3 regions of the Enterobacter sp. C4G1 genome follow, and region 2 is predicted to be linked to each of the others. Evidence: predicted binding sites of a transcription regulator. Region 2 holds the regulator's gene; each other region holds the start of a gene.
What was found. The regulator CRP, encoded in region 2, controls carbon source genes, mostly activating them, when cyclic AMP is high. The targets are predictions, from matches to a motif close to ATGTGANNNNNNTCACAT.
Positions count from the first base shown of each region.

Region 1: the regulator CRP is predicted to act here: its motif matches at 2,436-2,453, upstream of garD (galactarate dehydratase).
Region 3: the regulator CRP is predicted to act here: its motif matches at 2,116-2,133, upstream of ACT9TW_RS07635 (glycine dehydrogenase).

Region 1 covers NZ_JBQVVV010000001.1:438,419-442,632, forward strand. The annotation lists gene garR (2-hydroxy-3-oxopropionate reductase) at 1-10, opposite strand, end outside; gene garL (2-dehydro-3-deoxyglucarate aldolase) at 42-812, opposite strand; gene ACT9TW_RS02085 (MFS transporter) at 828-2,162, opposite strand; gene garD (galactarate dehydratase) at 2,577-4,148, shown strand.
Region 2 covers NZ_JBQVVV010000001.1:660,189-664,402, forward strand. The annotation lists gene ACT9TW_RS03255 (hydrolase) at 1-242, shown strand, start outside; gene ACT9TW_RS03260 (YheU family protein) at 239-457, shown strand; gene ACT9TW_RS03265 (phosphoribulokinase) at 489-1,358, shown strand; gene ACT9TW_RS03270 (OsmC family protein) at 1,425-1,829, opposite strand; gene crp (cAMP-activated global transcriptional regulator CRP) at 2,140-2,772, shown strand; gene ACT9TW_RS03280 (YccS/YhfK family putative transporter) at 2,830-4,214, shown strand, end outside.
Region 3 covers NZ_JBQVVV010000001.1:1,591,275-1,595,488, forward strand. The annotation lists gene yjgA (ribosome biogenesis factor YjgA) at 1-88, opposite strand, end outside; gene pmbA (metalloprotease PmbA) at 184-1,536, shown strand; gene cybC (cytochrome b562) at 1,578-1,964, shown strand; gene ACT9TW_RS07635 (glycine dehydrogenase) at 2,285-2,623, shown strand; gene ACT9TW_RS07640 (SFCGS family glycine-rich protein) at 2,634-2,996, shown strand; gene ACT9TW_RS07645 (DUF4312 family protein) at 2,999-3,298, shown strand; gene ACT9TW_RS07650 (DUF4311 domain-containing protein) at 3,321-4,097, shown strand; gene ACT9TW_RS07655 (DUF4310 family protein) at 4,111-4,214, shown strand, end outside.

The DNA.
Region 1 (4,214 bases), 220 kb from region 2:
TCAGTGTCATAATTGCGTCTCTCTCTTTCTCTCAGGGGTGGTTATTTCTTAAAGGAATCAGCCAGTTTTTGCGTGGCAGAGCGGAATACGCCCAGATCACTGCCGACGGCAACAAACGTCGCACCCCATTCCAGGTAGCGACGGGCATCAGCTTCAACCGGGGCCAGAATGCCGCACGGTTTGCCGTGCGCTTTGGCACGGGCAAAAATATGCTGGATGGCGCGTTGTACTTCCGGGTGAGACGCATTGCCGAGATGTCCGAATGCGGCAGCCAGATCGCTTGGGCCAACGAAAATACCGTCAACGCCTTCGGTCGCCGCGATGGCATCGACGTTATCGACACCCTGCTGGCTCTCAATCTGCACCAGGATGGTGATGTTCTTGTTGGACTGCGCAAAGTAGTCCGGCACGGTGCCAAACATGTTGGCGCGGTGAGAAACAGACACGCCGCGAATGCCTTCTGGCGGGTAGCGTGTAGATGCCACGGCCTGCACCGCTTCCTCAACGTTTTCCACAAACGGGATCAGGAAGTTATAGAAACCGATATCCAGCAGACGCTTGATGATCACCGGCTCGTTAGTCGGGACGCGAACGACCGGCGCACTGTTGCTGCCTTTCAGCGCCATCAGCTGTGGGATAAAGGTGCTGATATCGTTCGGCGCATGTTCGCCGTCCAGTACCAGCCAGTCGAACCCTGCCAGGCCGAGCACCTCTGTGCTGATTGGGCTTGCCAGAGCTGACCAACAGCCAATCTGGATCTGGTGTGCCGCGAGGGCCGCTTTAAACTTATTCGGGAAGATATCGTTACTCATCGCTTATACCTTTGCTTATTTCTGCAATTCCATACGTTTGATGTCGCCGACTACGAACAGGTAGCAGACCATCGCCATCAACGCTGAACAGCCAACGAATACCAGTGCCGCGTTGAACGAATGCAGTTCACTGACCAGATAACCAATTACCAGTGGAGTCACGATGGACGCCACGTTACCAAAGACGTTAAACACACCACCGCACAGGCCCACAATCTCTTTTGGCGCCGTATCGGAAATCACCGGCCAGCCCAGCGCGCCAAACCCTTTGCCGAAGAACGCCAGCGCCATCAGGGCTACCACCAGCGCGGTATTATCGGTGTAGTTGCACAGGATGATTGAAGAGGCCAGCAGCATTCCCAGTACAATCGGCAGCTTACGCGCCAGGGTAATCGACTTACCTTGCTTAATCAGACGATCCGAGAACACCCCGCCGAGCACGCCGCCGGCAAACCCGCAGAGCGCCGGAATAGAGGCAACCAGACCCACTTTCAGAATCGACATTCCCTTTTCCTGCACCAGATAAATCGGGAACCAGGTGAGGAAGAACCAGGTGATGGTGTTGATAAAGTATTGACCAAAAAATACGCCCAGCATCATGCGGTTGGTCAATAACTGTTTGATGTAATGGAGCTTAGGACCGCTCGCTACCTGTGCACCTGGCTTTTTATGGTCCATATCAACCACTGCACCGCCATCGGAGATAAACTTCAGCTCCTGCTCAGACATCCGTGGATGATCGGTTGGGTTATGGATGAACTTCACCCACATACCGGTCAGCACGAAACCAATCACACCCATTACGGTAAAGACATGTTCCCAGCCCCAGGCGAAGGTCAGCCAGCCGAGCAGCGGCGAGAAGATCGCCAGCGAGAAATACTGCGCGGCGTTAAAGATGGCAGACGCCGTGCCACGCTCTTTCGTCGGGAACCAGGCCGCCACAATGCGGGCGTTAGCCGGGAAAGACGGTGCTTCCGAAAAACCAAGCATAAAGCGCATGATAAACATCGACACGCCTGCCCAGGCCAGCGGGAAGACATCGACGAAACCTTGCAGGAAGGTGAACAGCGACCAGAAAAACAGGCTATAGGTATAGACCTTTTTGGAGCCAAACTTATCCAGCAGCCAGCCGCCGGGGATTTGCATCAGCAGGTACGCCCAGCCAAATGCAGAGAAGATGTACCCCATCGATACGGCACTCAGTTGCAGCTCCTTCGCCACTTCAGTACCAGCAATCGATAGTGTCGCACGGTCAGCGTAGTTGATGGCCGTAACGATAAATATAATCAGTAGAATTAAATAGCGGGTGGGCACACCCTTTTTAGCTTCTACAGTAGTATCCAGTATCATGTTTATTTCCTCGGGCACATCGATAGATTTATATTTATAATTTTTAGAAAGAATATTTCCTGATTATTTATCGATAGCAGGCAATATCAGGTAATTAACCAGATGCAATGAAATCGTGATTCAGTATAATCATCACCCGGCGACTGCACATTGTTTTAATGCTCAATTATCACACCCCATTTCAATAATATATTGAGCATATGCACAAAGCACTGGGCGCTGATGCACAGAATCACGCATTACTGACCAGGACGCGCTATCTCTGGTTTTGTTGAGTGATCTGGATCACATTCTTATCCCTTAAGTCCTGACATTCTTTATTTAAGAAAGCAGCGTCTTTATTTCGCTAATAAGAAAATAAATACCCAATCAGCTGCATTTATTATCAGACACTTTGCTGGAGAATACTGAACAATGGCCGACATTGAAATTCGACAAGCGTCGCCGACGGCGTTCTATATAAAAGTACACGACACAGATAATGTGGCGATTATTGTCAACGACAACGGTTTAAAAGCCGGAACCCGATTCCCGGACGGGCTGGAACTGATTGAGCATATTCCACAAGGACATAAAGTTGCCCTGGTGGATATCCCTGCTCATGGCGAAATCGTTCGTTATGGCGAGATCATCGGCTACGCGGTTCGTGCCATCCCGCAAGGAAGCTGGATTGAAGAGTCCCTGGTTGAGCTGCCAAAAGCACCGCCGCTGAATACGCTGCCGCTGGCGACCCGCGTTCCTGAACCGCTGCCGCCGCTGGAAGGTTATACCTTCGAAGGTTATCGCAATGCAGACGGCAGCGTCGGCACCAAAAACCTGCTCGGCATTACCACCAGCGTCCACTGCGTGGCGGGCGTGGTGGACTATGTGGTGAAAATCATCGAACGCGACCTGCTGCCGAAATACCCGAATGTGGACGGCGTGGTGGGCCTGAACCACCTTTACGGCTGCGGCGTGGCCATCAACGCGCCGGCGGCCGTTGTGCCTATCCGTACTATTCACAATATCGCCCTGAACCCGAACTTTGGCGGCGAAGTAATGGTTATTGGTCTGGGCTGCGAGAAGCTGCAACCAGAGCGCCTGCTGCAAGGTACTGATGACGTAAAAGCCATTCCGGTGGACGATGCCAGTATTGTGCGTTTACAGGATGAGCACCATGTCGGTTTCAAATCGATGGTCGACGATATTCTTCAGGTTGCAGAACGCCATCTGGATAAACTGAACAAGCGCCAGCGTGAAACCTGCCCGGCCTCTGAGCTGGTGGTCGGCACGCAGTGCGGCGGCAGCGATGCGTTTTCCGGCGTAACCGCTAACCCGGCGGTCGGCTATGCCTCTGACCTGTTTGTACGCTGCGGCGCAACGGTGATGTTCTCTGAAGTCACCGAAGTGCGTGACGCCATCCACCTGTTGACGCCACGCGCCATCAACGAAGAGGTGGGTAAACGCCTGCTGGAAGAGATGGCCTGGTACGATAATTATCTCGATATGGGCCAAACCGACCGCAGCGCCAACCCGTCTCCGGGTAACAAAAAAGGCGGCCTGGCGAACGTGGTGGAAAAAGCCCTGGGATCGATCGCCAAATCCGGCCAGAGCGCCATTGTGGAAGTGCTCTCTCCGGGCCAGCGCCCAACCAAACGCGGCCTGATCTACGCCGCAACGCCAGCCAGTGATTTTGTCTGCGGCACGCAACAGGTGGCGTCCGGCATTACGGTGCAGGTCTTTACCACCGGGCGCGGCACGCCGTACGGCCTGATGGCAGTGCCTGTCATTAAAATGGCGACCCGTACCGAGCTTGCCAACCGCTGGTATGACTTAATGGACATTAACGCCGGGACCATTGCCACCGGGGAAGAGAGCATTGAAGAGGTGGGCTGGAAACTGTTCCACTTTATTCTGGATGTGGCAAGTGGTCGCAAGAAAACCTTCTCTGACCAATGGGGATTACATAACCAGCTGGCGGTGTTTAACCCGGCGCCGGTGACCTGATTTTGCAGTAAACCTCGATTAGCATGGCTCCGGCCATGCTTTTTTTTTGCTTTCGTTTCTTTCGCA
Region 2 (4,214 bases):
GCGCCATGCCGCTGTTGAGCAAAATCACCAAACCAACGCTTATCATCCATGCTAAAGATGATCCGTTCATGGATCATCACTCCATCCCCGCGCAGGAATTTCTGCCCGCCAACGTGCAGTACCAACTGACCGAACATGGCGGCCACGTTGGCTTTGTCGGAGGCACGCTCAGACGCCCACAGATGTGGCTGGAAACACGCATTCCAGCCTGGCTCACCGCTTTTCTGGACGGTAAAAAATGATTATCCCCTGGCAGGAACTGGCGCCCGAAACGCTCGATAATCTTATTGAAAGCTTTGTATTACGCGAAGGCACAGATTATGGTGAACAAGAACGTTCGCTTGAACAAAAGGTCAACGATGTAAAGCGCCAGCTCAAAAGTGGCGAGGTGGTGCTGGTATGGTCTGAGCTGCACGAAACGGTCAATATCATGCCCCGCAATGCCTTTCACGACTGACCTTTAACACTATTCCAGTCAGGGAGTTGCTATGTCTGCCAGACATCCGGTTATTGCCGTTACAGGCTCAAGTGGTGCGGGTACAACCACCACCAGCCTCGCCTTTCGCAAGATTTTCGCGCAACTTAATTTACGGTCCGCAGAGGTAGAAGGCGATAGCTTTCACCGCTACACCCGCCCTGAAATGGATATGGCGATCCGCAAAGCTCGCGATCTCGGCAAACACATCAGCTATTTTGGGCCAGATGCGAACGATTTCGGTCTGCTGGAGCAGACTTTCAAAGAATACGGACAGACCGGAAAAGGCCAGTCGCGGAAGTATCTGCACACCTATGACGAAGCCGTTCCCTGGAACCAGGTACCAGGGACATTCACCCCCTGGCAGCCTCTTCCCGAACCTACCGACGTGCTATTTTATGAAGGATTACATGGCGGCGTGGTGACCACGCAGCATGATGTGGCGCGCCACGTGGACCTGCTGGTCGGCGTTGTGCCGATTGTGAACCTGGAGTGGATCCAGAAGCTGACGCGCGATATCAGCGAGCGCGGTCATTCACGTGAAGCGGTGATGGATTCGGTTGTTCGTTCGATGGAAGATTACATTAACTTCCTGACGCCGCAGTTCTCACGCACCCACATCAACTTCCAGCGCGTGCCGACGGTAGATACCTCCAACCCGTTTGCGGCCAAAAGCATTCCTTCACTGGACGAAAGCTTTGTGGTTATTCATTTCCGCAATCTCGAAGGCATTGATTACCCCTGGCTGCTGGCCATGCTGCAAGGCTCATTCATTTCGCATATGAATACGTTGGTGGTGCCGGGCGGGAAAATGGGGCTGGCGATGGAACTGATTATGTCACCGCTGGTGCAGCGGTTGATGGAAGGTAAGCAGATCGCGTGATCCTTTTCCCTCTCCCCGTGGGAGAGGGTTAGGGTGAGGGCATCAACGCGTATGATGCCCCTTGCATTACGCCTCGATCACTTCATACGAATGCGTGATTTTTACCGCTTTCTCCAGCATTAACGCCACAGAGCAATATTTCTCCGCAGAAAGATCCACCGCGCGTGATACCGCAGCGTCTTTCAGCTCTTTGCCGGTCACAATAAAATGCAAATTGATGTGCGTAAACAGGCGTGGCGCTTCTTCACGGCGTTCAGAAGTGAGTTTTACTTCGCAATCCGTCACGTCATGACGACCTTTTTGCAAAATCGACACCACGTCAATTGCGCTGCAACCACCCGCCGCCATCAGCACCATCTCCATTGGGCTTGGTGCTTTATCGCCGGAATTCCCATCCATTAAAATCTGGTGTCCGGAAGCGGATTCGCCCAGGAACGTTAAACCTTCAACCCATTTCACACGCGCTTGCATATTCATTAACTCCAACGTTGCATTTTTGGTGACAGATTACGCGTACGTTACATTTCTCGCAACGGAAGGCGACCTGCATCATGCTGAAGCGAGACACCAGGAGACACGCGACAAAAGCTATGCTAAAACACTCTGGATGCTACAGTAATACATTGACGTTACACATGTATGCAGAGGACATCAAACTTTACTGGCTGCGACTATTACGACAGCCGACTTCCCAGGGTATGGGTAAGAATTCGATTGCAACCCCAGAGTCTGGATGCATCTTATGACTCTGGTGACAGCTTATAACAGAGGATAACAGCGCATGGTGCTTGGCAAACCGCAAACAGACCCGACTCTCGAATGGTTCTTGTCTCATTGCCACATTCATAAGTACCCATCGAAGAGCACGCTGATTCACCAGGGTGAAAAAGCGGAAACGTTGTATTACATCGTCAAAGGCTCGGTGGCAGTGCTGATCAAAGATGAGGAAGGGAAAGAAATGATCCTTTCTTATCTGAACCAGGGCGATTTCATCGGTGAACTGGGCCTGTTTGAAGAAGGCCAGGAACGTAGCGCCTGGGTTCGTGCAAAAACCGCGTGTGAAGTGGCCGAAATCTCCTACAAGAAATTCCGTCAGCTGATTCAGGTTAACCCTGACATCCTGATGCGTCTTTCTTCGCAGATGGCTCGCCGCCTGCAAGTCACGTCTGAGAAAGTGGGTAACCTCGCCTTCCTGGACGTAACGGGCCGTATCGCTCAGACTCTGCTGAACCTGGCGAAACAACCAGACGCAATGACCCACCCGGACGGAATGCAAATTAAAATTACCCGTCAGGAAATTGGTCAGATCGTGGGTTGCTCCCGTGAAACAGTGGGCCGTATTCTGAAAATGCTCGAAGACCAGAACCTGATCTCCGCCCACGGTAAAACCATCGTGGTTTACGGAACACGTTAATTCCGGTCAAACGGCGTGCCATCGCAAGGTGTCACGCCGTTTTTGTCTCTACTCCCCATGTGGCGCAGGCTAATTTATCACCCGGAAGTTAACTACGCACTGCGACAAACGCTGGTGTTGTGCCTTCCTGTGGCCGTGGGTTTGCTGCTGGGCCATCTGCAACAGGGTCTGTTGTTCTCCCTGGTTCCTGCCTGCTGCAACATTGCAGGTCTGGACACACCGCATAAACGTTTCTTCAAGCGCCTGATTATTGGCGGCTGTCTGTTTGCAGGCTGTAGCCTCGCTGTACAACTGCTGCTTGCCCGTGATATTCCGCTTCCCCTGATCCTGACCGTACTGGCCATGACGCTTGGCGTGACCGCTGAAATCAGCGCGCTACATGCCCGGTTGCTGCCCGCGTCGTTGATTGCCGCCATCTTCACGCTGAGCCTCGCCGGGAATATGCCGGTGTGGGAGCCGCTACTCATCTACGCGCTGGGAACCCTGTGGTACGGCGTGTTCAACTGGATCTGGTTCCGCCTGTGGCGCGAACAACCGCTGCGCGAATCGCTCAGCCTGCTCTACGTGCAGCTTGCCGACTACTGCGAAGCCAAGTACACCCTGCTCACTCAGCATACGGATCCGGAAAAATCGCTGCCGCCGCTGCTGGCGCGCCAGCAAAAAGTCGTCGATCTGATTAGCCAGTGTTATCAGCAGTTGCACATGCTCGCCGCCAATAAAAATCATGACTATAAGCGACTGCTGCGTATCTTCCAGGTCGGTCTGGATTTACAGGAACATATCTCTGTGAGCCTGCATCATCCGCAGGAGGTGCAAAAGCTGGTCGAACGTAGCCACGCCGAGGCGGTGATCCGCTGGAACGCCCAAACCGTGGCAGCGCGCCTGCGCATTCTCGCTGACGATATCCTGTATCACCGCTATCCCACGCGTTTTAACATGGACAAACAGCTGGGGGCGCTGGAGAAAATTGCCCATCAACACGCGGAAAACCCGGTGGGCCAATTTGCGGCGTGGCACTTCAGCCGCATCGCCCGTGTCCTGCGGACTCAGCGGCCACTTTACCCCCGTGACCTGATGGCCGATAAACAAAAGCGTCTGCCGCTGCTGCCAGCCCTGAAAAGCTATCTGTCACTGAAATCTGCCGCGCTGCGTAATGCCGCGCGTATCAGCGTGATGCTTAGCACCGCCAGTCTGATGGGCGTCGCGCTGCACTTACCGAAACCGTACTGGATCTTAATGACCGTGCTGTTTGTTACGCAGAACGGTTACGGTGCTACGCGGGTGCGCATTCTGCACCGGGCAGGTGGCACAATCGCGGGGCTTATCATTGCTGGGGTGACGCTGCACTTCCACGTACCGGAAGGCTATACGCTGCTGGGGATGCTGGCTGTCACCATGGTGAGCTACCTGATTATTCGCAAGAACTATGGCTGGGCGATGGT
Region 3 (4,214 bases), 930 kb from region 2:
TTTTACTGACCCAGATGATCTCATCATCTTCGTCTTCGATGTCATCACCGGGAACGTCGTCGAGCCAGTCTTCGGGCTGCTTAGTCATGTCAGGCTCCTTAAAAAAAGAGGCTAATGTTACCAGTTAAGACGCGCACTGAAAAACGGTTCTCTGATAGACTTCACTTAACTCTCTCTTACAGTATGGCATTTGCGATGAAAGTAACCTCACAAGTTGAAGCGCAGCGTAAGATTCTGGAAGAAGCAGTCTCCACAGCGCTGGCGCTGGCTTCAGGTAAATCAGATGGCGCCGAAGTGGCGGTAAGCAAAACCACCGGCATTAGCGTAAGTACTCGCTATGGCGAAGTGGAAAATGTTGAATTTAACAGCGATGGCGCACTGGGGATCACGGTTTATCACCAGAATCGCAAAGGTAGCGCGTCATCGACCGACCTCAGCCCGGATGCCATTGCCCGTACGGTGCAGGCCGCGCTGGACATTGCGCGTTATACCTCACCCGATCCTTATGCAGGCGTTGCTGATAAAGAGCTGCTGGCGTTCGACGCACCGGATCTGGACCTGTTCCACCCGGCGGAAGTCACCCCGGATGAGGCTATCGAACTGGCTGCACGTGCAGAACAGGCGTCTCTGCAAGCAGATAAACGCATCACTAATACCGAAGGCGGCAGCTTTAACAGCCACTACGGCATCAAAGTTTTCGGCAACAGCCACGGCATGTTGCAGGGCTATTGCTCAACCCGCCATTCGCTCTCAAGCTGCGTCATTGCCGAAGAGAACGGCGATATGGAGCGTGATTACGCCTACACCATTGGCCGCGCGCTCGGTGATTTACAGTCTCCTGAGTGGGTCGGTGCCGAGTGTGCGCAGCGTACTTTGTCGCGTCTGTCTCCGCGTAAACTCTCCACCATGAAAGCGCCGGTTATTTTTGCCAACGAAGTGGCTACCGGTCTGTTTGGTCACCTGGTGGGGGCAATTGCGGGCGGTTCGGTTTACCGTAAGTCCACGTTCCTGCTGGATTCACTCGGCAAACAGATCCTGCCGGAATGGCTGACCATTGAAGAGCATCCGCATCTGCTGAAAGGACTGGCCTCCACGCCGTTCGACAGCGAAGGTGTGCGCACTGAACGCCGCGATATCATCAAAGACGGTGTTCTGACCCAGTGGCTGCTGACCAACTACTCTGCGCGCAAGCTGGGGCTGAAAAGCACCGGTCACGCGGGCGGCATCCACAACTGGCGCATTGCTGGACAGGGCCTGAACTTTGAGCAGATGCTGAAAGAGATGGGTACAGGTCTGGTGGTCACCGAGCTGATGGGGCAGGGCGTGAGCGGCATCACCGGGGATTACTCTCGCGGTGCGGCAGGCTTCTGGGTTGAAAACGGTGAAATTCAGTATCCGGTGAGCGAAATTACCATCGCCGGCAACCTGAAGGATATGTGGCGCAATATTGTTACTGTCGGTAACGATATTGAAACACGTAGCAATATACAGTGTGGTTCAGTGCTACTGCCGGAAATGAAAATCGCCGGTCAGTAATACCCGTAAAGGCGTTTTAATAATAAAAAAGGAAGTGAGCAATGCGTAAACATCTGTTGGCGATCGTCGCGGCTTCAACGTTGGTTCTTGGCTCAACTGCGTTTGCTGCCGATCTTGAAGAAGATATGGGCATCCTCGGTACCAATCTGAAAGTGGTGCAGAAAACCGATAATGCGTCTGAAATGAAAGATGCATTAACCAAAATGCGTGAAGCGGCTCTGGATGCGCAGAAAGCGACGCCAGCGAAGCTGGAAAGCAAAGCGGCAGACAGCGCAGAAATGAAAGATTACCGCCACGGTTTTGATATCCTGGTCGGCCAGATTGACGGTGCGCTGAAACTGGCAAACGAAGGTAAAGTGAAAGAGGCGAAGGCGGCGGCTGAGCAGTTCGTGACGACCCGCAACACTTATCACAAAAAATACCGCTAACAGACTCAGCATCTGACGCAACAGCAAGGCGAGGGCGTACTGCTCTCGCTTTTTTTATGCATCGTAATAAGTAAACCCTATCTCTGTCACATTTCTGCGACTCCCCCACCCGTTGTTTTCATGTTCTGCCCTGCCGTTTTGTTGATTGGTTATGTGATGTTCCTCACGTAAAACCAGTGAATTGTCATCATTCAGCGCATTTTTGTGGCACAGATCACTGCCGCCGCCCGCCTTTCCACTTCGAAGTGGAAAACAACTCGCTACAAACAATTAACGGCCAACGTTAGTTTTATCTCAGAGACATTAACGGGGTAAGACGAGTGATTAACGGAGCGGTAATGAACGACGTTGGAGACCAGGCGGTACAAACAGAGCAGCTCGCGACCACCATGCTTGAGCAGGTTTATGCCCTGTTGGCCCGGCACAACATCATCCCCAATGCAGTACAGGAACAGATGCTGACTTCACACGTTCGCGCCATGGCGCACCGGTCTGTGACCGGCGAGCCGCTGCCGGAAGTCGAAGCGGAATTGTTCGACGAAATTTCACCCGATTCAATGCGACTTGCCCGCGAAGTGGTGGCGCAGTTTGGCAACCTTCCTGATGAAGAAGCCTGGCTGCTCTCCGTTCACTTTGAAGTCGCAAAAGACAACCTTTAAGGAGCAACACATGGAACAAATTACAGTCGTGATTGGCGATCGCCTGGGTAAAGGTCAGAAAGTAGCGGCCGGTATCGAAAAAGCAGGTGGACGCGCGGTGGTTGTGCCGGGTATGGCAGCGGATATGAAGCTGGGTGACGTGATGAAAGCGGAAAACGCCACCTTCGGTATCTCCTTCTGCGGCAGCGGTGGCGCGGGCGCAATTACCGCCCAAACCAAATATGGCTACAAAGCCAAATACGGTATGCGTTCAGTGGAAGAGGGCGTAACCGCCATCAATGAAGGCTGCAATGTACTCGGCTTTGGCTTTATGGATAAAGAAGAGCTGGGCGAGCGTCTGGTACAGGCGTGGCAGAAGAAGCACGGCGCGTAAGCATGAAAGAACAATTCACAACCACGGTGAGAGTGAAGGGAAAAGGCGACGCCAAAGCGCGCGCCTTTGCCGATGCACTCAACCACGTTCAGGCCGCGGTGATGAAAGCCTCACCGCATATCTTACTGCGTATTGAGCCACAGGATGTGCAGGTCGTTCAGGCGCAAGAAGTGGTGCGAAAAGAGGCATTTCTGTTCTTCTTTTTGCGCCGGGAAAGACGCACCTACAGCGTGGAGCTGGATGTGACTGTCAACGTGACCGCCATCAATCTCGACCAGGTGGATTTCGTCACGCAACGCTGATTATTCATAAAAGGGCAGACTGATGTTCTTAATTATATTAATAAAATCGCTCATTATTGGCGGCCTGGTTGGCGTCGGTGTGGGGGCCGGGGCTGCACGCATGTTTCATGCGCCTACCACTCAGGGTATGGGCGCGTTTCGTACGTTGGGGGAACTGAACTCCTGTGAAGGGGATCCGGCTTCTCACTTCTCCTTTGGGTTAGGCTTCTTCTTTAACGCCTGGGCCTCTTCCGTGGCCGCAGGTGCATTCACTCAGGACGTTGACCACCGCATTATCCCGAACTGGGGCGCGGCGGCGCTGATGATCAAGAACCGTAATGTCGGTGAAACACTCCACGACCCACGCAAAATGGCGATTGCCTGCGGCGTGATCGGCATGATCGTCGTGACCTTCCTTAACCTTACCGCCTCTTCCGTTCCGGCTGCGCTCCAGGTGACCGCCGTTAAGGTGCTGGTACCGGCAGCCAACCTGCTGGTGAACACCGTGATGCCGGTGATTTTCTGGCTGGCGGCTATCGACGCGGGCAAAAAATCTGGCTTCTGGGCTACCGTGTTTGGCGGCGCAGCGCAGCTGATTATGGGGAACGCCGTACCGGGTCTGGTGCTGGGTATCCTGATTGGTAAAGGCGTTGAAGAGAGCGGCTGGAACCACGTCACCAAAGTGATGATGGTCGCCATCGTGGCGCTGTTTGTCCTGAGCGGCTTCTTCCGCGGCTTCGACATGAAGATGATCGAATCCTTCCATCTGACCGTGCCGAACTGGCTCGACATGATCCACAACTCGCTCAGCGGTAAATAACAGGAGCCTCTACATGGAACAGAATAAAGGTTTTTGGTATGCCGACTGGTCGTTCCCGATCTTCGTTGGCCTGCTCTCTTCCGGCGTGTTCGCCGGGACGCACATGTACTACCTGTA